DNA from 3 places in the Hafnia paralvei genome. Region 3 is predicted to be linked to each of the others. Evidence: predicted binding sites of a transcription regulator. Region 3 holds the regulator's gene; each other region holds the start of a gene.
What was found. The regulator PurR, encoded in region 3, represses purine synthesis genes. The targets are predictions, from matches to a motif close to CANGCAAACGTTTGCNTG.
Positions count from the first base shown of each region.

Region 1: a site for PurR is predicted at 1,468-1,485, ahead of gcvT (glycine cleavage system aminomethyltransferase GcvT). Genes of this name have one in related genera too.
Region 2: a site for PurR is predicted at 9,320-9,337, ahead of glyA (serine hydroxymethyltransferase). Genes of this name have one in related genera too.

Region 1 is NZ_CP083737.1:797,468-807,696, forward strand. Features, by position in the region: gene ubiI (FAD-dependent 2-octaprenylphenol hydroxylase) at 1-1,128, shown strand, start outside; gene gcvT (glycine cleavage system aminomethyltransferase GcvT) at 1,610-2,707, shown strand; gene gcvH (glycine cleavage system protein GcvH) at 2,866-3,252, shown strand; gene gcvP (aminomethyl-transferring glycine dehydrogenase) at 3,401-6,283, shown strand; gene K9N75_RS03695 (LysR substrate-binding domain-containing protein) at 6,379-7,251, opposite strand; gene budA (acetolactate decarboxylase) at 7,355-8,137, shown strand; gene alsS (acetolactate synthase AlsS) at 8,167-9,843, shown strand.
Region 2 is NZ_CP083737.1:1,030,612-1,040,840, reverse strand. Features, by position in the region: gene hscB (co-chaperone HscB) at 1-181, opposite strand, end outside; gene iscA (iron-sulfur cluster assembly protein IscA) at 330-653, opposite strand; gene iscU (Fe-S cluster assembly scaffold IscU) at 754-1,140, opposite strand; gene K9N75_RS04745 (IscS subfamily cysteine desulfurase) at 1,171-2,385, opposite strand; gene iscR (Fe-S cluster assembly transcriptional regulator IscR) at 2,456-2,953, opposite strand; gene trmJ (tRNA (cytosine(32)/uridine(32)-2'-O)-methyltransferase TrmJ) at 3,186-3,917, opposite strand; gene suhB (inositol-1-monophosphatase) at 4,150-4,953, shown strand; gene K9N75_RS04725 (nickel/cobalt transporter) at 5,019-6,029, opposite strand; gene K9N75_RS04720 (DUF1007 family protein) at 6,020-6,685, opposite strand; gene K9N75_RS04715 (PRD domain-containing protein) at 6,865-7,875, shown strand; gene glyA (serine hydroxymethyltransferase) at 7,937-9,190, opposite strand; gene hmpA (NO-inducible flavohemoprotein) at 9,561-10,229, shown strand, end outside.
Region 3 is NZ_CP083737.1:2,525,528-2,535,756, reverse strand. Features, by position in the region: gene htpX (protease HtpX) at 1-206, shown strand, start outside; gene cfa (cyclopropane fatty acyl phospholipid synthase) at 268-1,419, opposite strand; gene punC (purine nucleoside transporter PunC) at 1,739-2,965, opposite strand; gene punR (DNA-binding transcriptional activator PunR) at 3,106-4,014, shown strand; gene K9N75_RS12000 (ATP-binding cassette domain-containing protein) at 4,016-4,642, opposite strand; gene K9N75_RS11995 (ABC transporter permease) at 4,639-6,288, opposite strand; gene purR (HTH-type transcriptional repressor PurR) at 6,292-7,317, opposite strand; gene cydH (cytochrome bd-I oxidase subunit CydH) at 7,674-7,763, shown strand; gene sodB (superoxide dismutase [Fe]) at 7,855-8,433, opposite strand; gene K9N75_RS11975 (C40 family peptidase) at 8,755-9,726, opposite strand; gene K9N75_RS11970 (Grx4 family monothiol glutaredoxin) at 10,097-10,229, shown strand, end outside.

The sequences.
Region 1 (10,229 bases), 1.7 Mb from region 3:
TTACGTATTGCTGTGGTTGAACATCGGATCCCCGAGCTCGCTGAGCTAGCGCCAGAACCCGCCCTGCGTGTTTCCGCGATTAATGCCGCCAGCGAGCGTCTATTGCAACATCTGGGCGTTTGGCAAGATATTCTCGCCCTACGCGCCAGCGCCTATCAAGGCATGGAAGTATGGGATAGTGATAGCTTTGGACGGATTGCGTTCCGCGCGCAGGAATATGGTCATACCCATCTGGGGCATATCATTGAAAATAGTGTCATTCAGCAGGCATTGTGGAATAAGGTAGCTCGGCAATCCGAGGTAACCATGATAGCGCCAGCCACTTTCCAACAGGTGGCATGGGGAGAGAATGAAGCGTTCATCACCCTGAATGATGGGCAAATGCTCACCGCGCGCCTAGTCATTGGGGCCGATGGAGCACAGTCGTGGCTGCGTCAGCACGCGGATATCCCTTTAACGTTCTGGGATTATGGGCACCATGCCCTAGTTGCTACGATCAAAACCGAACAACCGCACGATGGCTGTGCTCGTCAGGTTTTCCGTCCAAATGGCATACTGGCTTTCTTGCCGCTGGAAGATGAACACTTGTGCTCAATTGTATGGTCGGTTGGGCCGGAAGAGGCTCGGCGTCTGGAAGCCTTATCGGACAGTGATTTTAACCGCGAGCTGGCGGTGGCCTTTGATACACGTTTAGGGCTGTGTGAGGTGGTAAGCCCACGTCAGTCACATCCACTAGTGGGGCGCTACGCACGTAGTTTTGCCGCGCATCGCTTGGCCTTGGTTGGTGATGCTGCGCATACCATTCACCCATTAGCGGGGCAGGGCGTGAATTTAGGCTTTATGGATGCCGCTGAGCTGGCTTCTGAAATTAAGCGCCTACAACGTCAGGGTAAGGATATTGGCCGATATATGTATCTGCGCCGCTATGAACGTTCTCGTAAGCATAGCGCCGCTGTGATGCTGACGGCGATGCAAGGTTTCCGTCAGCTCTTTGACGGTGATAATCCTGCCAAAAAGCTACTGCGTGATGTCGGAATGATGCTCGCGGATAATCTCCCTGGGCTAAAACCTCGACTAGTACAACATGCTATGGGGTTAGCCGATTTACCGGATTGGTTGCAAAAATAATCCTCTTTTGCGGCTGACAAAACGCATTGTTGGCCGCTTCCATTCTTCCCTTTCTTTTTCCTCTTACGACCTTGTTTGAAATATTCTAATGCTGTCCGCTATTTTGAATTAGTTTTTCTAATGCATGCGTTTTTAACATCCGCTATTTTCCACGATAAAATTGCGACATACGTTATATAACTGCAATGCAGTTGCAGTGAAAATGTTAATAATGTGCCATTAGGCGCAGTTTTCTAGGTGAAACTTCTGCATTATCCCCTCTCTAAATTTCACTATCGTTAACACTAGCTCTTATTTTAACTTATGGTTAATCGCTGATTTCGGTGATAACGTCTGAGGAAGGGTATCGTTTGCGTAGCGATGTTTGCTGCTCTTTGGCTCGAAGATATCTTTAGGCAAAACATATCTTATCAGTGCGCCCGGGACGCCATAGAGAATGACTTGTACCGGATGACAAAACGTTCAGGAAAAGAGGGTTAAGATGGCTAAACAAACTCCACTCTTCGATCAGCACGTCGCCTGTGGCGCGCGTATGGTTGATTTCCATGGTTGGATGATGCCGCTGCACTACGGCTCACAGATCGATGAGCATCATGCCGTGCGTCAGGATGCAGGCATGTTTGACGTTTCCCATATGACTATCGTCGATTTGCGCGGGCCGCGCACCCGGGAGTTTTTGCGCTACCTGCTAGCAAACGACGTCGCCAAACTGACCGTTCCGGGTAAAGCTCTCTACACTGGCATGCTGAACGCCTCTGCAGGCGTCATTGATGACCTGATTGTTTATTTCCTCGAAGAGGAATATTTCCGTCTGGTGGTTAACTCTGCGACACGTGAAAAGGATCTTGCATGGATCACCGAGCATGCCGAGCCATATCACGTTGATATAACCGTACGTGACGATCTCGCGCTGATTGCCATTCAAGGTCCGCAAGCGCAGGAACGAGCCGCAACGCTGTTCTCAGACGCTCAAAAGCAGGCTATCAGTGGTATGAAACCTTTCTTTGGCGTACAGGCCGGCGATTACTTTATTGCGACTACGGGTTACACCGGCGAGAACGGTTATGAAATTGCACTACCTGTGGGTGAGGCCCCTGAGTTTTGGCAAAAACTGGTTAAAGCTGGCGTTAAACCCTGCGGTTTGGGCGCGCGCGACACTCTGCGTTTAGAGGCGGGTATGAACCTCTACGGCCAGGAAATGGATGAAGGTGTTTCGCCGTTAGCCGCCAATATGGGCTGGACCATCGCTTGGTCTCCGGAAGATCGTGACTTTATTGGCCGTGAAGCATTAGAACAGCAACGCGAAAACGGCACAGAACAGTTGGTTGGCTTGGTAATGACCGAAAAAGGTGTGTTACGTAATGAGCTTCCGGTGCGTTTCACCGATACCAACGGGAATCTTCAAGAAGGTGTGATCACCAGTGGTTCTTTCTCTCCAACCCTAGGTGTCAGTATTGCATTGGCGCGCGTACCAGCAGGAATTGGTGAAGAGGCTATTGTGCAGATCCGTAACCGTGAAATGCCGGTTCGTGTCGTTAAACCTGGTTTTGTGCGTAACGGCAAAAGCCTGATTAACTAGGCTACTGCGCTTGCCACGTTAAGCTCGGACAGTGCTCGGAATCCTCACGTACTGTGAGTACGCTCCGATTCCTATGAGCTGGCCGCACTTAAATTGGCAACACCAATTGAATCAGACTTAGAAAGTATAATTTAACAAACATTTAAGAGAGGATTTCGATGAGCAACGTGCCTACTGAATTGAAATATACCGCATCTCACGAATGGGTTCGTGCAGAAGGCGAAGGGGTTTATAGCGTTGGTATCACCGAGCATGCGCAGGAGTTGCTGGGCGATATGGTGTTTATCGATCTGCCTGAAGTCGGTACCTCTTTCGATGCTGGGGATGACTGTGCGGTAGCGGAGTCCGTAAAAGCGGCTTCAGATATTTATGCGCCTATCAGCGGTGAAATCGTCTCAATTAACGATGAGTTAGAAGGAGCACCAGAGCTGGTAAACAGCGCGCCTTATTCAGAAGGCTGGTTGTTCCGAATTAAAGCATCAGACGAATCGCAGATTGCTGACTTGCTGGATGCTGCTGCCTATGAGTCTTCTATCGAAGACTAACTGTCCGTGCCTGAACGCTTTTGGGCACCGTAGCGGCAACTCGTGGTAGATAGCGCTTCAAACTTTCTCTCGGCGGTAGGGTATCGCGGAGAGAAAGTGAGTTCGTAGTGTCATTTCTTTTGTATGCACATTTAGGAATCAGTAACTCATGACCCAGACTCTCAGCCAGCTCGAAAACAGCGAATCCTTTATTGCTCGCCATATCGGTCCGTCTGCGCAACAGCAGCAAGAAATGCTGGAAACTGTCGGAGCACGCTCTTTACGTGATCTGATCGAGCAGATCGTTCCATCGGATATTCAGTTACCAACACCGCCAGCGGTGGGTGACGCCGTGACTGAACATCAGGCGTTGGCTGAGCTGAAAGCCATTGCGGGTCAGAATCAACGTTACAAATCCTTTATTGGTATGGGTTACCACGGTGTGCTGATGCCGCCGGTTATTCAGCGCAATATGCTGGAGAATCCGGGTTGGTACACCGCTTATACGCCATACCAACCGGAAGTGTCTCAAGGACGTCTTGAGGCACTGCTGAATTTCCAGCAGTTGACGCAGGATCTTACCGGTCTTGAGTTAGCTTCTGCTTCCCTGCTGGATGAAGCAACAGCCGCGGCGGAAGCCATGGCGTTAGCCAAACGAGCCAGCAAGCTGAAAAACGCTAACCGCTTCTTTGTGGCTGCAGATGTTCATCCGCAAACGCTGGATGTGGTACGTACCCGTGCCGAGACTTTTGGCTTTGACGTTATCGTCGACGATGCAGAGAAAGTGCTCGATCATCAAGACGTATTTGGCGTATTGCTGCAACAGGTGGGGACCTACGGCGAGCTGCACGACTATACCGCGCTGATGAATGAGCTGAAAAACCGCAAGGTGATAACCTGTGTCGCAGCCGATCCTATGGCACTGGTACTGCTGGCGGCTCCGGGAAAATTAGGTGCAGATGTCGTATTTGGCTCGGCACAACGTTTTGGTGTGCCGATGGGGTATGGCGGTCCACATGCGGCCTTCTTTGGCTGCCGTGATGAATTTAAACGTTCCATGCCGGGACGTATCATTGGGGTTTCGCGTGATGCGGCGGGTAATACCGCGCTGCGTATGGCAATGCAGACGCGAGAACAGCATATCCGTCGCGAGAAAGCTAACTCCAACATTTGTACTTCGCAGGTATTGCTCGCCAATATCGCCAGTCTATATGCGGTTTATCATGGTCCAGTTGGGCTGAAGCGTATTGCCGATCGTATTCATCGTTTAACCGATATTTTGGCTGCGGGTCTGAAGCAAAAAGATGTCACCATTCGTAATCACAGTTGGTTTGATACGCTCACGGTGGTTGTTAAAGATAAAGCCGAGGTTTTGGCTCGTGCATTGAGTTTTGGCTTCAACCTACGCAGCGATATTCCTGGCGCAGTAGGGATTTCTTTGGATGAAGCGACCAGCCGTGAAGATGTTGAAGCGTTGTTTGCGGTTCTGTTAGGCGATAATCATGGTTTGGATATTGATACGCTAGACACGTTGGTATCTGAAGAGTGCGAAGGCAGTATCCCATCACATATGCTGCGTACCGATCCTATTCTGACTCACCCAGTATTCAATCGCTATCACAGCGAAACTGAAATGATGCGCTACATGCATCGTTTAGAACGTAAGGATTTAGCGCTGAATCAGGCGATGATCCCGTTGGGTTCTTGCACTATGAAGCTAAACGCTGCGGCGGAGATGATTCCAATTACCTGGCCTGAATTTGCAGAGCTGCACCCGTTCTGCCCGCCAGAGCAAGCGTTAGGGTATCAGATAATGATTTCCCAACTGTCACAGTGGCTGGTGCAATTAACCGGTTATGACGCTGTGTGTATGCAGCCGAACTCCGGTGCTCAGGGGGAATATGCAGGTCTGCTGGCGATCCGTCGCTATCATGAGAGTCGTAACGAAGCAACGCGTCATGTTTGCTTGATTCCAAGTTCTGCCCATGGGACGAACCCGGCCTCAGCGCAAATGGCGGGTATGAGCGTGGTCGTTGTGGCTTGCGACGATTCCGGTAATATCGATCTGCACGATCTGCGTGCTAAAGCAGAGCAGGCCGGCGATGAGCTGTCTTGTATTATGGTGACCTATCCGTCGACCCATGGCGTATATGAAGAAACCATTCGTGAAGTGTGCCAGATCGTGCATCAGTTTGGTGGACAGGTTTATCTTGACGGCGCCAACATGAACGCGCAGGTGGGCATCACCACGCCGGGCTATATCGGCGCGGATGTGTCACATCTCAATCTGCATAAAACTTTCTGTATCCCTCACGGCGGTGGCGGACCGGGCATGGGGCCTATCGGTGTGAAATCACATTTGGCTCCGTTTGTACCGGGTCATACTATCGTACAGATTGACGGTTTAACCACTCAGCAAGGTGCGGTTTCTGCTGCACCGTTCGGCAGCGCGTCGATTCTGCCGATTAGCTGGATGTACATCCGTATGATGGGGGCTGAAGGGCTGAAGAAAGCCAGCCAGACGGCAATTTTAAATGCGAACTATATTGCAACGCGCCTGAAATCCGCTTATCCAATTTTGTATACCGGCCGTGATGGCCGTGTGGCACACGAATGTATTCTGGATATTCGTCCGCTCAAAGAGCAGACCGGTATTAGCGAAATGGATATTGCTAAACGTCTTATCGATTTCGGCTTCCATGCACCAACCATGTCTTTCCCTGTGGCGGGTACGTTGATGGTTGAGCCAACCGAGTCAGAAAGCAAAGCTGAACTGGATCGCTTTATTGATGCCATGCTAGCGATTCGCGCTGAGATCGAGCGTGTCAGCAGTGGCGAATGGACATTGGCGGATAACCCGCTGGTCAACGCTCCCCACATTCAGGCTGAGTTGGTGGCAAACTGGGAGCATGCTTATTCACGCGAATTGGCGGTATTCCCAACGGAATCAACCAGAGAGAATAAATACTGGCCAACCGTGAAACGTCTGGATGACGTCTACGGTGACCGTAATCTGTTCTGCTCGTGTGTGCCCATTTCTGAATACGAATAGTTTTTAGAATAAAACGGTAACGATCAAACCCACCGCTCTGATGCTGTGAATCAACAGCTCAGAGCGGTTTTTTTATGTCATAAATCCGCAGAGCGTTATAGCAAATTGAGTAGGTGGAGGATTACATGTCCTGAATCACCACGCCGCCAAGCAATGGCGATATCGCTGGTAGGAAGCGCCCGGAGGGAATCAAGGCAGACCACGTTTTTTTCATCTATCTTGCTTAGCGAAGCCGGAACGAGAGCAAAGCCAAATCCCCCTCCCACCATGCTAATTGCCGAGGTTAGCTGAGGAGATTGTTGGCCTAACAACGGTGTGAATCCGGCTTCTTCACAGGCGTTAATCGTTTGATCATATAGACTTGGCGCTACCTCTCGTGGAAACGTAATCAGGGGTTCATCTTTCAGATCTAGTAATGATAGGGATTTATTTTGGCTGAGAGGATGAGTTCGCGGTAAAGCCACCATCATTTTCTCTGTGTCGATCACTCGGCACATAAAGTCTTTACTGCGCTCGCACGGCAGGCGGATAAAAGCAAAATCCAGATTCCCTTCTTCAAGTGCGTTCATCAATGCCGACATGTCTTTCTCTTGCGGTTGAAGGTGCATCTTGGGGTAGTTTTCGCGAAAGCGTCGTAACAGCGAAAACACCGTGGGATTAAACGCCGTAGAGCACGCAAATCCAATATTCACGGAGCCACTAATACCGCGCGCCACGTTGCGAGCACGTTCCAACGCGGCATCGGTGAGCTTGATGATTTCACAAGCGTCTTTATAGAGCGTTTTCCCCGTTTCCGTAAGCTCGATCCCGCGAGTTAAGCGCTTTATGAGAGGTGTGCCAACTTCATGCTCAAGTTTTTGGATTTGCTGACTGAGTGGTGGCTGGGAGATCCCGAGTTGCTCAGCTGCTCGAGTGAAGTGACCGGTTTGAGCCACTGCGACGAAATAGCGTAAATGGCGTAGTTCCATATCAAAAACGTCTCAAAGTGAACACAACATCATATTGGAACTCATTGCTGAAAGGAGTCAACCTTTAGTTAACAACGCTAATGATTAAAAAATGGATCACCTCATGAAAGCACATCATTCTGACTGTTCATGCGTGGCAGACATCGCAGAAACTGCTAAGCAGCTCTATCGTAAACATCCAGAACGCGTCATTTATCAAACTTCTCTAATGAGTGCGCTATTAAGCGGGGTCTACGAAGGTGAAACCACCATGGCCGATTTACTTAAGCATGGTGACTTTGGTTTGGGCACGTTTAATCATCTCGATGGTGAGATGATTGCGTTTAACCGCAACATTTTCCAACTACGTGGTGACGGCAGCGCTCGGAAAGCCAAGCCTGAGCAAAAGACGCCTTTTGCCGTCATGACATTTTACCAACCCACCGAAGAGTACCGTATTAACCGTCTACATAGCCGTGATGAAATCCATCAGGTTATCGACAAAATGCTGACGAGCCAAAATGCATTTTGCGCACTACGCATCGACGGTGTTTTCCATAATGTGGAAACACGGACTGTGCCTGAACAGCATCGTCCTTATAAGCCGATGCAGGAGGCTATTGAAGCGCAGCCGACATATCACATTGAACAGCGCAAGGGCGTACTGATTGGGTTCCTCACCCCTAACTATATGCAAGGTATCAACGTTGCTGGCTATCACGAACATTTCATTACTGAAGAGCGCGACTGTGGTGGTCATGTTCTCGACTATCAGGTGGAAAGCGGTGTGCTGACCTTCGGCACAATCGACAAATTACTGATCGATTTTCCTCATGACGATGATTTTATGCAGGCTGATTTATGTCCTGCAAATTTAGATACCGCAATTCGTTCTGTAGAAAGTTAAACCTTGAAGGCATCTAGGAGTTGGGTTCCATGAAAAAGTCTGATAGCAACAAAGCATGGCAGTGTGGGGCAGATCTGATCGTCGCTCAGTTGGAGGCTCAGGGGGTAAAACATGTATTCGGTATTCCAGGTGCGAAAATTGACCGCGTATTTAACTCATTAGTCGATTCGAATATCGAAACAATTCCAGTGCGTCATGAGGCAAATGCGGCTTTTATGGCGGGAGCGGTGGGCCGTTTGACGGGGAAAGCTGGCGTAGCGTTGGTGACTTCAGGACCTGGCTGTTCGAATTTAATTACCGGTGTAGCCACGGCAACATCGGAGGGTGATCCTTTGGTTGCACTGGGTGGGGCAGTAAAACGCGCTGACCATTTAAAACAGGTACACCAAACCATGGATACCGTGACGATGTTCCGTCCGGTCACCAAGTATTCAGCTGAAGTGACATCGGCTTCTGCTTTGCCTGAGGTGTTAGCCAATGGTTTTAGAGCGGCAGAGTTTGGGCGCCCTGGGGCAAGTTTCATTAGTCTACCCATGGATATTCTCAACGAGCCAGTCAATAGCAGGGTGTTGACGACGCAGCACCCTACTCTTGGTGCGGCTCCTTTTGAGAGTGTGGCTCAAGTCGCACGCCGTCTTGAGAAAGCTAAAAATCCAGTCATTTTGCTGGGACTGATGGCCAGCCAGCCGCGTAATGCTGAAGCTATTCGTCGGTTTTTGCATAAAAGTGGGCTGCCCGTTACCAGTACCTATCAAGCTGCGGGGGTTATCGATCAGGCGCATTTCCATCGCTTTGCTGGTCGGGTGGGGTTATTCAATAATCAGGCAGGGGATCGTCTGCTGAGGAATGCGGATCTGGTGATGACTATTGGTTATAGCCCGATAGAATATGAACCAGCACAGTGGAATAATGATGAAAGTGCGCTGGTACATGTCGATATCACGCCCGCCGAAACCGATAGCGATTATCAGCCAGATATTGAACTGGTAGGGGATATCGCCGATACGTTGGATCTACTTTCTGAACATATTCATGCCACGCTGGATTTAAGCTGTGATGCGGTCGCTATTTTGGAAGAGCGGCGTCAGCAACGGGAACTGCTGGCACAAAAAGGACGTAGCCTAACGCAGTTTGCGATTCATCCGTTGCGCTTGGTTAGAGCGATGCAGGATATCGTCAATAGTGATGTGACGTTATGCGTAGATATGGGGAGTTTCCATATTTGGATTGCTCGCTACTTGTACAGTTTCCGTGCGCGTCAGGTGCTGATCTCAAATGGGCAGCAAACCATGGGTGTTGCGTTACCGTGGGCAATCGGTGCTGCGCTAGTCGATCCTAGCCGTAAAGTGGTCTCGGTTTCTGGAGACGGTGGTTTTATGCAATCCAGCATGGAGCTAGAAACCGCCGTACGTTTAGGCGTAAACCTGCTGCATATCATTTGGGTCGATGACGAATATAATATGGTTGCGATTCAGGAAGATAAAAAGTATCACCGCACATCAGGGGTTAAGTTTGGGCCCATTGACTTTAAAGTTTATGCTGAAGCTTTTGGGGCTAAAGGTTTTGCTGTTACTTCCTCGGAAACGCTCGAGAGCACGCTTCGCGCTGCCATGGATGTGCAAGGACCTGCGGTTGTCGCCGTACCGGTCGACTATAGCGATAATGCGTTGTTGATGAGCCAGCTGAATATGAGCGAAATGTTCTAATTCAAGAGCCATTGATTTCACCTACCCCGAGGAGTGTCTGACATAGCATCTCTTCGGTTTCAGCCTCATCATTTTATCGATGAGGCTTTTTTTATCTTTATAGCGACTTAAACCATCTTACCCTTACTTTTTCTCATTTATTTTGGATGAAGTTTTCTAATGCAAAAGTTGCAGATACCCAATGGGCAATCTCTTGGGTGACTTTAGATAAATCTAATTTTATCATTTAGTTATGCTGATTTAACATTCTATTACTTACACTAATCATCACTTTTACTCATGCTGATTTAACCCTCATTCAACCCCAGAATGGTGATAAAAGTGTGATAGAGTTCTCACCGTGAAATGTTCCCCTAATGAATACAAGGTCAGCCAGCCTATCTGGG
Region 2 (10,229 bases), 1.5 Mb from region 3:
GAGTTTGATAGGCATCATTGATGGTTGCAGCTTGTTGAATAGCCTGCATACGCTCGCGTTCAGGTTTGGACGCGTAGCGATCGGGATGGAATTGACGCTGCAATTCCTGATAGCGTGAAGCAAGAAGGCTGCCGTCCACTGGGTAGCGAACCGGCAGCCCGAATAATGTGAAGTAATCCATGCCGTGCTCTGATGTTGGTCTGTGGATGAGGTGTCCAAAATACCTCATATACCCTAAATAATTCGAGTCGCAGGCGACGCACATGCAGCTTGAAGTATGACGGGTATACAAAACGTTGCGATACGTCAGCAGACAGCAGTCCGGCCAATCAGACGTTAAAGCTTTCGCCGCAGCCGCACTCGCTGGTCATATTTGGGTTGTTGAACTTAAAGCCCTCGTTCAGGCCTTCTTTCACGAAGTCCAGCTCCGTACCATCAAGATACGCCAAGCTTTTACCATCAACGATCACTCTTACGCCTTTGTCTTCAAACACCACATCATCTTCGTTGGGTGCATCAACAAATTCCAGTACATACGCCATTCCCGAACAGCCAGAAGTTCTCACTCCCAGACGTAAGCCATACCCTTTACCGCGGTTAGCCAAAAATGTCTGTACGCGCTGTGCGGCAGCGTCGCTCATGCTAATAGACATACAACAACCTCAATTCTTGTTAAGCGTTTCTCTGATAACGGCTACTGGCGATTCAGTCTTAAATCGCCAGCCCTGAAACTCACTGAAAAACGTCTACAAATTACTTAGCGGAATGCTTCGTTTTATAATCTGCAATAGCCGCTTTAATGGCGTCTTCAGCCAAAATCGAACAGTGAATTTTCACTGGTGGCAGAGCCAGCTCTTCGGCAATATCCGTATTTTTGATAGCCTGAGCTTGATCGAGAGACTTGCCTTTTACCCATTCGGTAACCAGTGAACTTGATGCGATTGCTGAACCACAGCCATAAGTCTTAAAGCGAGCATCTTCAATGATACCCTCATTGTTGACTTTAATCTGCAACTTCATCACGTCGCCACACGCAGGTGCGCCGACCATGCCGCTGCCAATGGTTGGATCTTCGTTATCGAAAGAACCAACGTTGCGCGGATTTTCATAATGATCAATAACTTTGTCGCTGTAAGCCATAACGTTACTCCTTAAATTTGAATCCTGAGATTAATGAGCAGCCCACTCAATGGTGCTGATGTCTACACCCTGCTTGAACATATCCCACAGTGGAGATAGGTCGCGCAGACGGCCAATAGACTTGCGAACCAGAGCGATGGCGTAGTCGATCTCTTCTTCCGTGGTAAAGCGACCCAATGAGAAACGAATAGAGCTATGAGCTAACTCATCGTTCATTCCCAAAGCACGCAGCACGTATGACGGCTCCAAACTGGCAGAAGTACAGGCTGAACCAGAGGATACGGCAAGATCTTTCAATGCCATAATTAAGGATTCGCCTTCGACGTAATTAAAGCTTACGTTCAGGATATTCGGTGCACCGTGCTCTAAAGAACCATTTAGGTACACTTCTTCAAGATCTTTTAATCCATCCCACAGACGATCGCGCAGCGCGCGCAGACGTGGAACTTCGGTAGCCATTTCTTCTTTAGCGATACGGTAAGCTTCGCCCATACCGACGATCTGATGAACAGGCAAGGTACCTGAACGCATACCGCGCTCATGACCACCGCCGTGCATCTGTGCTTCAATACGAACGCGTGGTTTACGACGGACGTACAGTGCACCAATACCTTTCGGGCCATAAATTTTGTGGCCAGAGAAAGACATCAAATCGACTTTCAATTTGCTCAAATCGATAGGCAATTTGCCTACGCTTTGCGTCGCATCAACGTGGAAGATGATGCCACGGCTGCGGCACAGTTCACCGATAGCTTCGATGTCCTGAATCACGCCAATCTCATTGTTTACATGCATGATAGAAACCACAATGGTATCTTCACGCATGGCTGCTTCTAGCTCTTTGAGATCGATAATACCGTTACGCTGCGGTGCCAGATAGGTCACTTCAAAGCCTTCACGTTCTAACTGACGGCAAGTGTCCAGCACAGCTTTATGTTCGGTTTTACTGGTGATGATGTGTTTGCCTTTCTTCTGATAGAAATTAGCAGCACCTTTAATCGCCAGGTTGTCAGATTCGGTTGCTCCGGAGGTAAAGACGATCTCACGCGGATCGGCACCGACCAGTTCAGCAATGTTGTTACGTGCGATATCGACCGCTTCTTCCGCCTGCCACCCAAAACGGTGGGAACGTGAAGCCGGGTTACCGAAAGTACCGTCCAAGGTTAAAAACTGCATCATCTTTTCAGCTACGCGCGGATCGGCTGGCGTAGTTGCTGAATAGTCTAGATAAATCGGTAATTTCATTCTCTTGCTCCGTACATCACTTCCAAATAATGCATTTAAAGAAAGTGTTATGACTCGTCGTCGCAGCTGCTTATGCGCGCAGATTCACGTTAATCGTGTCCTGACGACCGTTAGTATTGGCACCACGACGCGTATCGGAATTCTGGCGATCGGCAACATCTAGCACTTCTTGGTTATTCACCAGTTCAGCCAGAGTGATGTTATTCAGAAAACCGCTGATACGCTCACTCAAGTCACGCCACAGCGTATGCGTCAGACAACGGGTCCCACCCTGACAACCTTCTTTACCCTGACAACGCGTTGCATCAACAGATTCATCAACGGCAGTGATCACGGTACCTACGGCGATTTCAGCTGCATCTTTACCCAGCAAATAACCACCGCCCGGTCCACGCACGCTGGAAACTAATCCATTCTTGCGCAGACGCGAAAATAATTGTTCCAAATAAGAGAGCGAGATGCCCTGACGTTCGGAAATATCTGCCAGCGGAACTGGCCCTTCCTGGGAGTGCAATGCCACATCAAGCATAGCTGTAACAGCGTAACGGCCTTTGGATGTCAGTCTCATGGCAAATAGTAACCTTTAAGAAAAAAGATGAAACACGCTTACTTATCGAACGCGTTAATTTTCTCATTCCTGAGTAAAACAGTCAACTATTTAACCTAGTAATTCACTCAACTATTACATCCTGTTAAAACAACGTTACCAGTACAACAACATTCCCTGTTTACTATCAGCATCTTACTCATCGGAATACCTGTGTATTTTACTATGATATTCCGACGAAAGCAGTCTCGATTTAGTGCTTTCCGTGCTCTTGCTTCTCAATTGACGCCAAAATACCGCGCAAAATGTTCAATTCTTGCGCCTCTGGACGAGCACGAGTAAACAATCGGCGCAAGCGGCTCATGATATTGCCCGGATGAGTCGGACGGATAAATCCTGTCGCGTGCAGAGTTTCTTCCAGATGAGCGTAGAAACGTTCAAGATCGTCCACCAATGGATACGGCTCTTCTTCCGGCACCGGCTCGTGCGCGGCAATACGATCGAGATGAGCAACACGAATTTCATAAGAAATGATCTGTACCGCCATCGCCAAATTCAACGAGCTGTATTCTGGATTAGCCGGGATCGCCACGTGGTAGTGACACTTTTGCAATTCTTCATTTGTCAGACCAACGCGCTCACGGCCAAAGACAATCGCTACCGGTGCATGTTCAGATTCCATCGCGCTACGCTGACCGCATTCGCGTGGTTCTAACATGGGCCAAGGCAACGAACGAGAACGTGCGCTAGTGCCAACGACGAGGCTGCAGCCTGCGATAGCCTCATCAAAGGTATCAACGATAGTCGCGTTACCGATGACGTCGCTCGCACCAGCCGACAAGGCAATGGCCTGAGAATCCGGTTTCACGAGTGGATTGACGAGATAGAGGTTAGTTAACCCCATAGTTTTCATAGCTCGTGCAGTCGAACCCATGTTTCCGGTATGGGAAGTCTCCACCAGCACAATACGAATGTTGTCCAGCATGCTAACTCTGAGTTGGTTTGGATAATCGGGATATCTTAACATAAAGCTTCTATTGATCGTTTCTATTGATTTAATCCGTTTCTGATTGAGTTTTCATCATGCCCACCTTTTCATCGCGATCTATTGGCCAGATATAAACAGGAGTGAATTGAAATCAGACGTGGCTGTTTAATTCACAGCCTGCTATAATGCGCGCCGTTTCCTGTTCTTTAACATCCCGTGGAAGATACCCATGCATCCGATGCTGAATATCGCCATACGCGCTGCGCGTAAGGCTGGTAACCTGATTGCCAAAAATTACGAAACTCCTGACGCTGTTGAAACTACACAGAAAGGCAGCAACGATTTTGTGACCAACGTTGACCGTGACGCTGAACACCTGATCATTGAGACTATCCGTAAGTCTTACCCTAAGCACACGATTATCAGCGAAGAACGCGGTGAGTTGGTCGGTGAAGATCACGACATTCAATGGGTAGTTGATCCACTGGATGGCACTGCAAACTTCATCAAACGTCTTCCACATTTCGCAGTCTCTATCGCAGTACGCATCAAAGGCCGTACTGAAGTCGCTGTTGTTTATGATCCAATGCGTAACGAACTGTTCACTGCAACCCGCGGTCAGGGCGCTCAGTTGAATGGCTATCGTCTGCGTGGTGCAGCGGCTAAAGATTTAGACGGTACTATTCTGGCGACCGGCTTCCCATTCAAAGTTAAACAACACGCTCCTGCTTATATCGCCATTTTGGGCAAGTTGTTCACTCAGTGTGCTGACTTCCGTCGCACCGGTTCCGCTGCGCTGGATCTGGCCTATGTTGCCGCTGGCCGCGTTGACGGTTTCTTTGAAATTGGTCTGAAACCATGGGATTTCGCCGGTGGTGAACTGCTGGTTCGTGAAGCTGGCGGTCTGGTGACCGACTTTGTTGGTGGTCATAACTACCTGAGCTCTGGCAATATCATTGCGGGTAACCCACGCGTTGTTAAAGCTATTCTGGCTAACGTACGTGATGAACTGAGCGAAGCGCTGAAGCGTTAATTCTTCCGCTTGTTCAGTAAAAAAGCCGCTCTTTCGAGCGGCTTTTTCGTTTTAGCGGCTGGCCGTTATCGTCCAAACACTCTGCCGCTTCCCATCCCCGTTAGCGCCGCACTTTGATACATCAATAGACCAATCAAAATAAGCAGCACGCCTCCGGCTAGCATCAGCGCTAAACGCCAATAAGGACTAAAGTTTCGGCCACGTTGTATTGCCCAGCGCTCCACTATTTTCCGAGCGATGTGCACTAAAAATGCAATTCCGCTAATCGTCAACGCCGTACCTGCAGCCATTGCCATGGCAGCTAACACGCCCCACAGATAAACGCCAATGACCTTGGAAAACAGCAGCACTAAAATAGCCCCAGAACAAGGTCGCATACCCATCGCAGCAACCACTGCCAACTGAGTTCGCCACGTGGTTGCCGTCGCAATTTCACGGTCATTTGCCACATGCTTATGGCCACAGCCACAGTTGGCGCTATGCTGGTGATGGTGCTCTAACGGCTTTATCACAGAAATCTGTAGGCCAGATTTTAGCGAGCTACGCCTAATCATCCTGATCTTATTTAACGCTCGCCAGCAAAGCACCGCACCGAGAAATATCACCAAAGCATAGCTAGCTTTCTCTAACCAAAAACTGCTTAGGTGTAAGTCGCGGGTTGAAAGCTGCAGCACACCTAACACGCCGGAAACCAGCGCAATAGCCACCAAGCCTTGTAGTAATGAAGCCGCCAGCGTCAAACGTACACTGCTACGTAAACGTGAGGGATGCGTTGCCAAATAGGTCGTAATGACAACTTTACCGTGTCCCGGCCCAAGCGCATGCAGAACACCGTAAGCAAAACTCAATGCTACCAGCGTTAAACCTGCCTGCCGCGCATTATCTGCCACTCGCTGTAATAAATATGACATCGACTGATGGAGCGATTTCTGCCATTCAATACTCACCAGTAACCAGTCATTCCAGTGTACAAATGCATATACCAGCGCGCTCATCGCTAACGCAGTCATCATGGCAATAGGGATATAACGCCCACACGTAGAGGATTTTTTGGTAGAGGAGAATATCAATGACATTTTATCTCCACTCGCTGGGCGAATTGCTTGCCGAGCTCCATATCTTCATCCGGCGCATCGGCCTTATCTAAGTTCAGCGCATAGGCTTTTAGCGACGTATCTGGCTTTGGTGTTATCACATTGAGAGTACAGCGTGCCTGCACATCTATTGGCAAAGTCACTGATTTATCATCGGCATAGGTCATATCTACATAGTACGTGGGATCATATGTCATGAGCGTAAATTCAGCATTGAGCGGCTGGGGTTTTGCCAGCAGCATCTCGAATGACAAAATGGCATGATTACCCTCACGGCTAAGGTGGTACTCACTCGGACGATTGAGGAATTTTACCTTTTTGCCCTCATGGTATAGCTCGGTAAAATAGTGCTGGCCAATAACGTTTGCCATGACTTCTGCCGCAAGCTGCTTCCAAATCTCCGATCCGTTCGCCGCATTTCCCGCATCATAAAGCAAATCCGCGGACGTTAAAGGATCCATGGTCCACGTCATTTTCATGCCGGTTAATTGATTATCCGTAATGACCAAAGAATTTTTCATCTCAATGAAACTGTGTGGATGAGCCATAGCAGACTGCGTCCCAAACAGGCCAAAGGTGATGAATAAAATGCTAATCCAACGATAAATACGCTGATTTTTGATGTCAAAATGCAACATAAACTCCCTGTTTAATCACTAGCCACAGCGACAAAGCGCGGCAAAATATTACATTCATTTATTTCTGTATCACAAAAATACAAAAACATGGCATATCAACCCTGCGGCTTTGCACAACTTTGCTATTCTTAGCCAACGAAACATGTTCATTCACTGACCTCAGCCAAAGAGAAATGAATATGAGTTTAGACACACCTCTGGTGCCTGAGCTCTCAGCACAGCAAAGGCACTGCAATCTTGTGCTATTGCTTTTTACACCGACTACCCCACTGCATCTGACTACTATTGGTCGGATCAATCGGGTTTTGCCTGAACAAGCCGAACAGGATATCCATAGCATCGGTCAGGAGATCATGCGTTTCCATGCATTACGCGTGGTATACCATCCGAAACAGGGGTATCGACTACAGGGCTCTGCCTATGATCAGCGGCTATGTATGCTGCATTGGCTGAGGCGAGCTCAACGTCTGCTCCCAAATAGCATCGAAACCATATTCATTCCCCGCATCAATGAAAAATCTCCCGCTCCGCCGTCTGCACACTTTCTCCAGCAGATCGACGATATTCTTGAGCAAGCCGAGTCGACACTACATCGAACGTTTGGCGAGCAACCCCGAGAGCTAATTCAGTATTTTTTACGCTACTGCCGGTATCAAAGACAAACGCTCTCTCTGCCGTCATTCCCGCAACATTTAAAATATTGGCTGCGCGAGAAAGAAGAATACCGTATTGCTGAACGTCTCTGCCAAGCCACCCACGGTTCGTTGCCTATGGGGATACATGAGCTTGAGTCTGAATTTACCACGCTGTTCTTAACGCTCATTAAAACCTATCGCTATTTACCTGAGATGCACTCAGAAGATCGGCATCTCATGGATGAAACCGAATTAGCCATTCAGCAAATTGAAAAACTGACCCAAATAACCTTTAACCATCGTGAACAGCTTTGCACTCAACTTTTTGCCCATATGGGGCCAGCAATTGAGCGCTGCTTATTTGGGATAAAAATAGGTAACCCTCTGCTGGAAGAGATCGAAACCCGCTATCCCGGACTGATGTCAATGACTCAGAAAGCCGTTCAACGTATCGAACAAAATTACCAAATTCATTTTCCTCCCGAAGAGCTTTGCCTCATCGCGGTTAGTTTTGGCGCATGGCTAATACAGGAAGGCGTGCTCGCCGAAAGATAGAGGTTTCACAGATACGAAAAAGCCCGCAATTACGCGGGCTTGGCACATCAGAAATCAGAGATTATGCGTAAACCGGTAACCGGGCGCAGATATCCAAAACTTTCTGTTTGGTGCGTTCAATAGTAGCTTCATCGTTGATGTTATCCAGCACATCACACATCCAGCCAGCCAGTTCACGCGCTTCAGCTTCTTTAAAGCCACGACGAGTAATTGCAGGGGTACCAACACGCACACCTGAAGTGACAAACGGGCTCTTAGGATCGTTAGGAACGCTGTTTTTGTTCACGGTGATATTTGCACGACCCAGCGCGGCGTCGGCATCTTTACCAGTGATGTTTTTATCAACCAGATCCAACAGGAACAGGTGGTTTTCAGTACCGCCAGAAACCACTTTGTATCCACGCTTCAGGAAGACTTCAACCATCGCTTTGGCGTTTTTCGCAACCAGCTGTTGATATGCCTTGAACTCAGGTTCCATCGCTTCTTTCAGCGCCACTGCTTTACCCGCGATGACATGCATCAGAGGGCCGCCTTGCGCACCAGGGAACACCGCGGAGTTCAGCTTTTTATACATCTCTTCGCTGCCGCCTTTCGCCAAAATCAAGCCACCGCGAGGGCCAGCCAGCGTTTTGTGTGTGGTGGTGGTCACAACGTGAGCATGTGGAACTGGGTTTGGATAAACACCGGCTGCGACCAGACCAGCAACGTGAGCCATATCGACAAACAAATAGGCGCCGATACGGTCAGCAATTTCACGCATTTTAGCCCAGTCAACCACGCCAGAATAGGCAGAGAAGCCACCGATAATCATTTTCGGCTGATGTTTTTCAGCCTGAGTAGCCAGATCGTCATAGTCAATATGACCACTTTCATCGATACCATAAGGAACGATGTTATACAGTTTGCCAGAGAAGTTAACTGGAGAACCGTGGGTTAAATGGCCACCATGTGCCAAGTTCATGCCTAAAACGGTATCGCCTGGCTGCAACAACGCGGTGTAAACAGCAAAGTTAGCCTGAGAACCTGAGTGCGGCTGCACGTTCGCGTAATCAGCACCAAACAGCTCTTTAGCGCGATCGATTGCCAGCTGTTCAACTACGTCGACATATTCGCAGCCGCCGTAGTAACGCTTACCTGGATAGCCTTCAGCATACTTGTTGGTCAGCTGAGAGCCCTGAGCCTGCATGACACGCGGGCTGGTGTAGTTTTCTGATGCGATAAGCTCAATATGCTCTTCCTGACGCACGACTTCCTGCTCCATTGCCTGCCACAGCTCGGCATCGTAATCGGCAATGTTCATTTCACGCTTTAACATCCGCTTCTCCTGACTCAGCTAACCTGAATTGTCTATTAGACATTGTTCAATAAAAACACACCCTCTTGGGCGACTGCCCACAGTGTAATATGTTTTCACCTTGTTACGATAGACCCTAGGCCATGTTTTTACGCAAACGATTGGCTTGGCGTGGAATAAGGATTTGATCTGGCGAAACAACAGGCATTGCAACCGGAGTTTTCTTCAAATGTGATGTGCAACTATTTCACTTAACAGAAACAATATTTGTAAGAGAGGTCACTAAATAACATCAACACAACAAAAATAGGGATTTACAGCGCAAAGAAAAATCTGTAAGTTGCATTTAAAATACATCATTAAAAACACCTGCATCTGTGAGGATACTTTTATGCTGGATAGCCAAACCATCGCCACCGTTAAATCGACCATCCCTTTACTGGCTGCAACTGGACCAAAACTCACCGCGCATTTTTACGATCGCATGTTTGAGCACAATCCAGAGCTGAAAGAAATTTTCAATATGAGTAACCAACGTAATGGAGACCAGCGTGAAGCGCTGTTCAATGCGATCTGCGCGTACGCGACAAATATTGAAAATCTGGCGGCGTTGTTACCTGCAGTTGAGCGTATTGCACAGAAACACGCCAGCTTCAATATTCAGCCCGAACAGTATCAGATCGTCGGTCATCACCTGCTAAAAACGCTGGAAGAGATGTTTAATCCGGGAGATGAGGTGCTGGATGCATGGGGCAAAGCCTATGGTGTTTTAGCCGACGTCTTTATTCAGCGCGAATCACAGATTTATCAACAGAGTGAAAGCACACAAGGTGGCTGGCGCGATCTGCGTCCGTTCAAGATCCTCAAAAAAGAGAAACAAAGCGATCTCATCACCAGCTTTATTCTGGTCCCCGAAGACGGAAGCCGCGTGGCTGATTTCCAGCCGGGTCAATACTTAGCGGTTTATATCCGCCATCCGAGCTTGCCACATCAAGAAATCCGCCAATATTCTCTGACCAACGAACCCAACGGTGAATACTATCGTATTGCGGTAAAACGC
Region 3 (10,229 bases):
ATGCGGGTTCTGCAAACTTAGTGGGGCGCGAGAAAATGATTGCTGCATTGCAGCGTCTAAAAACCAGCTATGAACCGCAGGAAGAAGGGAGCATGATGGCATTTTGCATTAACGGCCGTAATAAGTCTTTTAGCGAACTGTTCCTGTCTCACCCTCCGTTGGACAAGCGTATTGAAGCGCTGCGTACGGGCCAATACCTGAAGTAATTCAGCACGATAGAAAAAACAAAGGAGCCGAAAGGCTCCTTTGACGTTTATGGCGCTCTGTTTAACGCGCGACACGCAAACCGCCTTCGGCGCCGCGTGGTGAGAATACGACCTGCCACAGCTGAATATCGCGTGCGCGGAACGCACCAGCGCAGGCATTCAGATAGTAGCTGAACATACGGAAGAAACGCTGAGAGTAGTTATGTTCCAGCTTTGGCCAATTTTGTACAAAACGTTCGTACCAAGCCATTAAGGTGCGGTCATAATCAGCGCCAATATTGTGCCAATCTTCCATGACGAATTTACCTTCACTTGTGGTAGCAATGTGCTTAATAGAAGGCAGGCAGCCATTAGGGAAAATATATTTATTGATCCAAGGATCAACGTTCATATTCGTTTCATTAGCACCAATGGTGTGCAAAAGGAAAAGACCATCAGGCTTTAAATTTCGGGCAACGACTTTGAAGTAGGTCTGGTAGTTTTTCGGTCCGACGTGCTCAAACATTCCCACTGAAACGATGCGATCATACTGCGAATCAAGATCGCGATAGTCCTGCAGTAGGATTTTTACATCTAAATCCTTGCAACGTTCCTGTGCTAATTTTTGCTGCTCCGCAGAAATAGTGACACCTTCGACCGACACGCCGTAGTGCTTAGCGGCATAAGCGGCAAGTCCTCCCCAGCCACAGCCAATATCTAACAGCGTCATACCCGGTTTTAACTGAAGTTTTTCACAGATAAGTTTTAGCTTGGCTTCTTGCGCCTGCTTAAGCGTGGTGGCGTCTTTCCAGTATCCACAGGAGTACTGCATGTAGGGATCGAGCATCAGGCTAAAAAGGTCATTGCCCAAATCGTAATGCTCTTTACCCACGATCCATGCACGCTTTTTAGATTGTAGATTTGTCAATCGAGCCGCCGCAACGCGCAACGTATCTTTAATATGATGGGGAAGCTGGTTTTCCAGTCCGGCACGTAGCACTTTCTGGAAGAAAATGTCTAATCGGTCGCATTCCCACCAACCATCCATATAGCTCTCACCAAGGCCCAGTGAACCCTCTTGCAATACACGTTTAAAGAAATGAGGATTCTTGACGCGAATATCAAAAGGGCGTGAACCATTTACCTCTATATCTGCCGATTGCAACATCTCACTGGCAATTCTGTACCACTGACTGTTTTGTACGCTCAGATCTTCTATACACGATGAACTCATAGTTTCTCCATGACCCATATTCTTCATATAACTCGACCTGCCAGAACGCATGGGCAATCTGTAGGCGCACGAGTACCAACGGCCAACCCGCGGTGTTTAAACCCGACTTAGAAAAATGGAAAACTGAGGAAACCCATGCGTTTAGCAGGGACTCATCCTTTAGAAAACGTGACGTGCTCCGCACGCCAGAAAAGTAAAAGTTACTCACTAGCAAAATAATTGTGAATGCAACTGTTGCAGTATAGGACGCAGCGGTGACAGACTCAAGTATGAATCTATACCGCTGGTCAATGGGTTAGCGTAAAGGAGACAAAAAATACTAGTGTTGAGAAACGTGCTTTTTGCTTGATTCTGTTGTAGTTAACTTATCTGCGCTGAGTTTTTTAGTGACGCTGTCACTTTTGAGCCAATAGCCGATCATGACCAAAATAACGGTTCCCGCCATAATAGCCGTAGTTGCTAATAGCGCAGATTCAACAAAGACCGATACTAGCAGGCTGGCAAGGAAACAGACGCCAAGCTGTAAGGTATTTTGCAGCGCGGCGGCTTTACCACTGTTTTCAGGAAATGGCGTTAGCGCATTCGCGACCACGATAGGATAAATAGCCCCGTTCGCCATCGCCATGATGCAGAAAGGGACAAGAATGGCGAACAGTCCTGGTGTACTAAACATCGCCATCACAAACATCGCAATCATGCACAGGCTATAAACAATCAGCAGTACAGGCAGCATCAGATTTCCACCGATGCGGCTAAGCAGCGCACGGCAGCCATAGCCACCGATTAAGAAAGCAATCGTCTGTGGCACATAGCTCAAACCAATATCGTTAGGACCATAGCCCATATCACCGAGAATGAACGGTGAACCGGTTAGCCAAGCAAAGAAACCCGCAGAGCAGGCAGCAAAAATCATTACGTTGCCAGAGAAGATATTTGAGCGCATCAACTGGAAGAAACTAATTTTTTTCTGCGTTTTATCTTCTGTTGGTTTACGGCGCGTATCTTTCAGCATCAACGTAGGGATCAGTAGGAGCAGTGAAATCCCGAACAATACGGCGAAAATGGCCTGCCACTCTAAATGATTTAGTAGCCATGCACCGAGTAATGGCGCTAAGGCTGGCGACAGTGCGACCAGCGGCATGATGGTGGCAAATACGCGGTTGGCGATGCCTTTGCTGTAACGGTCGATTACCAGCGCTTGCCAGGTCACCGCGGCAGAACATACACCGATAGCCTGTACGAAACGCAGAATCAGAAGCTCGACAGTTGTGTCTACCCAGATCATTCCCAAGCAGCCAAGGCTGAACAATGTCAGCCCCATCAGCAGGACGGGCTTACGACCAATACGGTCAGACAGAGGGCCCCAAACGAGCTGGGCAAAGGCAAAACCGGCTAAGAAAATACTTAAACTAGCGCTAATTGCGCCCGCAGACGCACCCAGATCCTGCTGCATGGCACCAAAAGCAGGAAGATACATATCGGTGGCCAGATATCCCAACATGCTCAAGCCGGCCAGATAGAACATAAAAAATGAGGAAGTTCGCATTATTTTGACTCGTTATATATTTGTTGCAGAGTGAAAGTGTGACGTGGGGAGTTTAGCGATCTCACTAATTACTTGTGAAACGCTAATATTTGCTATCATGAGTGAAAATTTTTGAAAGCAAGAAAGGTGAGGTAGCGCACATGTGGTCTGAATACTCATTAGAGGTTGTAGACGCGGTTGCTAGAACGGGGAGTTTCAGCGCCGCAGCACAAGAGCTGCACCGTGTGCCGTCTGCCGTGAGTTACACAGTACGTCAGTTGGAAACATGGTTAGCCGTTTCGCTGTTTGAACGACGCCATCGTGATGTGGAGTTAACCGAAGCAGGCGCATTTTTTGTAGAAGAAGCGCGTACTATTATCAAAAAAATGAATTCCACCCGTCGCCAGTGTCAGCAAGTCGCAAACGGCTGGCGTGGACAGCTAAATATCGCCGTCGATCGCATCGTTAACCCGCGTAGGAGTCGGCAGTTGGTCGTGGATTTTTATCGTCACTTTCCTGATATGGAATTAATGATCCATCCAGAAGTGTTTAACGGTGTGTGGGATGCCTTAGTTGCCGGACGGGTTGATGTGGCTATTGGCGCAACGCGTGCGGTGCCGGCCGGAGGACGTTTTTCATTTCGCGATATGGGTTTTTTGCATTGGCATTGCCTAGTCAGCCCAGAGCATCCGTTGGCGATGCTCGAAGGCGAACTGACGGATGATAAAATTCGTCCATTCCCTGCGCTGTGCATTGAGGATACGTCAATCAATCTGCCTAAGCGCGACACATGGCTACTTGATAACCAGCGCCGTTTAGTGGTGCCAGACTGGCAGTCTGCCTGCGATTGTCTGGAAAGCGGTCTTTGCGTGGGGCTGATGCCGGCTCATATGGCAGAGCCATTGGTCAGTGCGGGGAAATTACATATTTTGCAGTTGGCGCAGCCGTTTCCTGATAGCGCCTGCTGCGTCACCTGGGAGGATCATACTCGCTCACCGGCAATTGACTGGTTACTGGATTATCTGGGAGATACCGAAACCATGAATCAGGAATGGCTGAGCCCAGAGTAAACTACAGGCAAATCATTTGCCCATTTTCTGGCGCATCGTCTTCATCGTGTGTGACTAAAAGGGCGGCGATATTGGCCTGTTTTAACTCATCAAAGACCCAGCGACGAAAATGTTGGCGCAGTGTTTTATCGAGCTTAGAAAAAGGCTCGTCTAGCGCAACGACCGCAGGGCTAGATAATAGGGTGCGAAGCAGGCTGATTCTGGCGCGTTGCCCGCCGGAGAGTTCATTTGGAAAGCGGCGGGAAAACTCACTCATCTCAATCTTTGCTAAGGCTTGAGTCACCTGTGAGTGGCGTTCTGTCCGAGCAACATCATCAGGCAACGCGAATAACAGATTTTGCTCTACGTTGAGATGAGGAAATAATAAGTCATCTTGAAATAGCAGACCGACTTTGCGTTGATGGGCTGGAAGGTGTGTCACATCTTGCCCATTAATTTTCACTTTTCCTCGTCGTGAAATCGGAGCATGTGCATGTCCTGCAAGCGCTAACAGCAAGCTTGATTTTCCACACCCGCTCGGCCCCATTAGCGTAAGCGTTTCTCCGCCGGCCACACTCACGTTGAGTTCAGGCGTTAGCGGCACATCATGTAAATAGACTTGAAACTGTTCGAGAGTCAACGTGCTCATTGCTGCTTACTCCTTGAGAATGTGACGGGGATAAACAGTGCTAACCCGTAGCCGAGCAGTGGCAGAAAGGTTTGCCACAGAGCTGCAACGGCGGCCATGCGGCGATCGATTCCGCTGGCGTAGGCCACCGTTTCGGTCGCTAAAGTAGGGAAACGACCAGCCCCGAACCCCAGAGTCGGCAGATAAAGGCCGATACTGACAGCAAAGCCTAGGGCGACGGATATCGCCAGCGGTTTACTCAATAGTGGAATTTTAATATGCCAGAAGCACGACCACGGGGTTTTCCCTAGTGATTGGGCCGTATAAAGGAGTCTACGATCAAAAGCCTGCCATGTGCCGCTCAGACTGAGGAAGTAGTAAGGCGTAATAAACAGCGCATGGGCGAAAATCACGCTGGGCAGCAGGCCAATCACGTCGAACCAAGCCGCTAAATGTTGTAAACCAAAAATCAGACTGATTTGCGGTAGCAAAAGAGGTGTGAGTAGCAGCCATAATCCCGTGATTTTATGGCGTAAGAATTGCCATTCAAGAAAGCCTACACAGAGAATCAGACTACAGAGATTGGCGATGCCAGCGATGAGCAGGCTATTGATGATGGGGGTACCGAGTTGGCTTAGGCTGCTGAGCCAATAATCGAATGTCCATTGCAGTGGTAAGGCAGCAGGGAACGGCCATCGCCAAGCAATCGACCAGATAAACAAAACGCTATACGAACCCAGCGTCAGCAGTATGCCAACGATCCATAGAGGCCGTAGCGTCATATGACGTTTATAGCGTCTTTGACCGTGCGCGTTGCGGCAATAGCGCAGCCAGGCCCTTTCAATCATCAGCCAGAGGACAAAACTAAAAAGCGTGATCCCAAGCAGGAGCAACGTTCCGCTGGTCGCCAATACTTGATGCGTCAGTGCCGGATCGGTCATCCATTGCCAAATCTGTAGGGATAGCGTTGTGGGCTGCTGTGGTCCAAGTAAAATAGCGATATCCACCACGGATAAGCCAAATGCCAACACGCAGAAGACGGGCAACCGCAGGCCGCGCAGAATCTGTGGCACTAACAACAGCCACCAGACGCGAGTTGAAGGATAGCCTAGCGCCACACCTGACTGTATTTGTCGTCGAACATCAATACGTCCGGCGATATTCAGCGCCATTAAAAACAGGAAAGGCGTTTCTTTCACCGCTAATAGCAACGTCAATGAAAGTGCATAAGGATCGTTGATTATCAGCCAATCAGGTGGGCGAGAGTATCCGGTAAGCGTGGGGGAAATGACCCTTAGCAACCAGCCCGATGGGGACAACAGCAGGATCAATCCGGTCGCTAAAGCAATGTGCGGTATAGCGAGAATAGCAGTGGAGATAACCCGCGCGATATGACTATTCTGTCTGAGAATGACCTGCCCACATAACGCCAGAGCTAGCCATAGTGATATTAGCGTGGCGGCAAAACCACTGAATATGCTCAGCGTGATGGATTGCAATATACCTGGCCATTGTAGCAACAGGTGCCACGACGCAAGAAAATGGCTAAGGGAAAAAGTATCTGAAAGGGGTTGAAGCATAACCAGTAGCGCCGCCGCAATCGGCAGCGCACCAGCAAGTATCAGCACAAGAGGGAACAGCGCGAGACAGGAGCAGCCGTTCTTCATCGCTTAGCGGCGATAGTCCAGATAAGGGCCATCGGCTACTGAACGACGCTCTACCAATTTAGGGTGCACTTCGATAGTCTGAGAATCTTCGCGTTTGCTCACGATACGATCAAGCAGCATATCAAAGGCCATCGCACCTAGACGCTCTTTCGGCTGATGAATAGTGGTTAATGCCGGAGTGAAGTAACGTGCGTTACGTACGTTATCATACCCGATCACCGAAATATCTTGTGGGACGCGCAACCCCATTTCATCTGCGGCGCAGATGGCGCCCATGGCCATGATGTCTCCACCCACAAAAACGGCTGTCGGTCGATGCTTTTGCGAGAGGATTTGGTGCATAGCTTTGTATCCAGACTCGGGTTCAAAGTCACCTTCAACCATCCACTCATCGCGCGTTGGGATATTGGCCTCTTGTAGCGCTTTCAGGAAGCCCCGCAGGCGTCCACCGCCGGTATTGCGCGACAGCTGTCCGGTAATGGCACCAATGTCACGATGGCCGCGTTCAATCAAATAACGGCCCGCTAAATAGCCCCCTTCGAAGGCGTTATCTTGAATCGCATCGGTAAAGTCGCTGCGCTGCGTTCCCCAATCCATAACGACCATCGGAATATTGCGGTAGTCTTCTAGCGTCTGTAGTAGGTTCTCTGGATACTCAGAGCACATCACCAGCAGGCCATCAACACGCTTTTGTGCCAACATGGCGAGATAGGCTTTTTGCTTTTCTGGATTGTTATGCGAATTGCACAGAATTAGGGTATAGCCTTGGCTGTAGCAGGCGTTCTCTACGGCTTCGATGACCTCAGCAAAATAGGGCGCTTCACTGGAGGTGGCCAGTAAACCGATCGATTTAGTGTGGTTAACTTTCAGGCTACGGGCGACGGCACTGGGAGAATAGTGCAGCTCTTTAATTGCCTCCCATACCGCGGCTTTGGTCTCTTCGGCGACAAAGCGCGTTTTATTAATGACATGAGACACAGTCGTGGTGGAAACGCCCGCGCGTTTTGCCACATCTTTAATCGTTGCCATGAAACAGATGACTCCTAAGCTTATGTAATCAAAACATAGCTATTGTGTTAATCGTTTGCTTACGTACATCTAAAATTACACCGAATGAAAGCACATAAAATAAATGAATATGCAGAGACTTCGAGTGCCAGCCTATTCTTTTTCGTTATGAAAGCTGATACGTAGCAGTAAACCGTAAATTTTGGCCTATAAAATGCAAAAGGGGAAGTCAAAATTAGGGGATAAGAGAAAGAATAATAGAATGATTTTCTGCGTGTGATCTCATTTGATGTATGTAAAAATGATTTCACACACTTTCTGCAAGTGTTTATGTATAATAAAAATTGATCTGATAACGAAATGCGGGAGATGAGCACATGGAAACCGATCTGAAATATTCCCTAATGACGACGGTTGCTGCTTTGGCAGTTATTGTTATCTTTAGCTTTGTAGCAGCGCTGCACTGATTTAAAGACGTGTTGGAATCTTTAGTTATTAACATGACTAAAACAAAAGGCGGTCAATCGACCGCCTTTCTTATATACGTACGTTAAAAACTTATGCCAAGTTTTTAGCGACGAATTCCCAGTTTACCAGAGCCCAGAAGTTCTCCAGATATTTAGGACGCGCATTGCGGTAATCGATGTAGTAAGCGTGTTCCCAAACGTCCACGGTCAGCAGTGGTTTGTCGCCGCTGGTCAATGGGGTTGCTGCGTTTGAGGTATTAACGATAGCTAAAGAACCGTCCGCTTTTTTAACCAGCCACGTCCAGCCAGAACCAAAGTTACCCACGGCAGATTTAGTCAGTTCTTCTTTGAAGGCTTCGAAAGAACCAAAGGCTTTGTTAATGGCGTCTGCTACTGCGCCAGTAGGTGCGTTGCCGCCTTTTGGAGACAGGCAGTGCCAGTAGAAGGTATGGTTCCAAACCTGAGCGGCGTTGTTAAAGATACCGCCAGTAGAGGTCTTGATGATCTCTTCCAGTGATTTACCTTCAAACTCGGTGCCTTTGATCAGGTTGTTTAGGTTTACCACGTAGGTGTTGTGATGCTTACCGTAATGGTATTCCAGAGTTTCTGCGGAGATGTGCGGCTCGAGTGCGTTTTTTTCGTATGGTAATGTAGGTAATTCAAAAGACATTGCTCTCTCCTATTATTGATCTATTTTGCGATGAAACAGTTACACGCAAGTGTTTTATGTTTCACGCATCACACTAACGTTAACGTCAGTGTGCGGGTTTTTAAATTTGAAACGATCTTGTTGTGCTCTTGTTATGGGGATCGATTTTAGCAAGTTTTGAGTCTAATAACAGGCTAAATTTTGCTTTTTGGTTATCAATTGATGAATTGTCCATCAGTAACACTGCGAGACATCAAGGTACTAAGGAAGGATATTGAGAAAGGAGAGGGGAAATTACAGGGATTATCCGTTATATGAATAAATCCCTGTTGCTTGGCATATCTAACGAATTGTTTTGGGCGTCATGACACGGCGAGCACCCACATAGTGACCCTGCCAATAATCGTTATCCAGATAGCTGATACGAATTTGTTCACCAGTGCGCGGTGACTGGATGAATTTACCTTCACCCATATAGACACCCACATGATCGGCAGCGCCACGGTTGTTAATGCGGAAGAAGACTAAATCGCCTTTTTGTAACTCAGTTTTCTTCACCGGAGCTGCATCGCGCAGATGATACATCTCGTTAGCTGTGCGTGGGATTTTGATACTCAGCAAATCTTGATAGGCATAGTAGACTAAACCGCTGCAATCGAACCCGGTGCTAGGTGATGAGCCTCCCCAGCGGTAGGGTTTGCCAACCTGATTCATCAGCTTGTTCATCGCGGTCTGTTTAGCATTCTGGTAGCGCTTTTTATGCTGTGGACTCAAACGGATTGGCTTGCCATCAACGATCTCAACATTATTCTGATTTAGCGCGAGCTTAGCCAATTCATTTTTGCTGTTTAGTTTGCCGCGTTGACGACCATAGCTCTTTTTATTGCTGACATGCGCAAGCGTTGCGGTTCTGGCGCTTGCCTTTTTCTCAGCAGATTTTTTATTTGGCTTAGATAGAGAGGCTAATACCGCTTTATCAATTTTCTTGCTGTTGGCTTTATTACGAGCAACTTCACGATTGCGGGCAAATTTGCTGGCTAAAGCGCTATTCTGCGAGGCCGACTCTTTTTTAGCGTTTTGTTTTTTACTCGCGACTGTTTTATCGCTGCTCTTTTTGTTTTTAGCGGTAGAAGTCGTTGGCGTTTTTTCTTTTTTGCTAGCCGCAGGCTTTCGCTTTTTACGATCGGCGGCTTCGCTACTGGTCGTGTGCGACTTTCGCTGATCGGCAACGACTTTATGCCCCGGAGAGGCATTGGCGGCATTAGCAAATAGCTGAGTAAACAGCAGAACAAAGAGTGCGATATATAGACGCATTGGTAGGTTCCAGGCTTTGTCCCAAGAAAAAAACATGGCAAACAGTATTAAATAAACAACAGGAACAGAACAGCATTCATTTCCGCTATTTATATTCTCTTTGTGACTAAATGTTACAAGAGTTAAATCGGATGCTGTTTTGAACAAATTCTGCTGTAAATCTAAACACGAACCAAACGGATATAGCATAGCACGTTTTTAGATTAAACTGAGCTTAAGCGATAAGGGATCGAAACACCTCAGAAATACCCCTATAAAAGATGGCGTTTTTTTCTAAGAGCGTCGCTGCGTACAATCCAGTACAATAATTTGATATGCACTTGCATGCTGTCTGCATAACACTGGTTAGAGGAAGTAAAACAAAATGACAATGACCACTATTGAAAAAATTCAGCGCCAACTAGCTGAAAACCCAATTATTTTATACATGAAAGGTTCGCCAAAATTGCCGAGCTGTGGTTTTTCTGCTCAGGCCGTTCAGGCATTGTCTGCGTGCGGCGAGC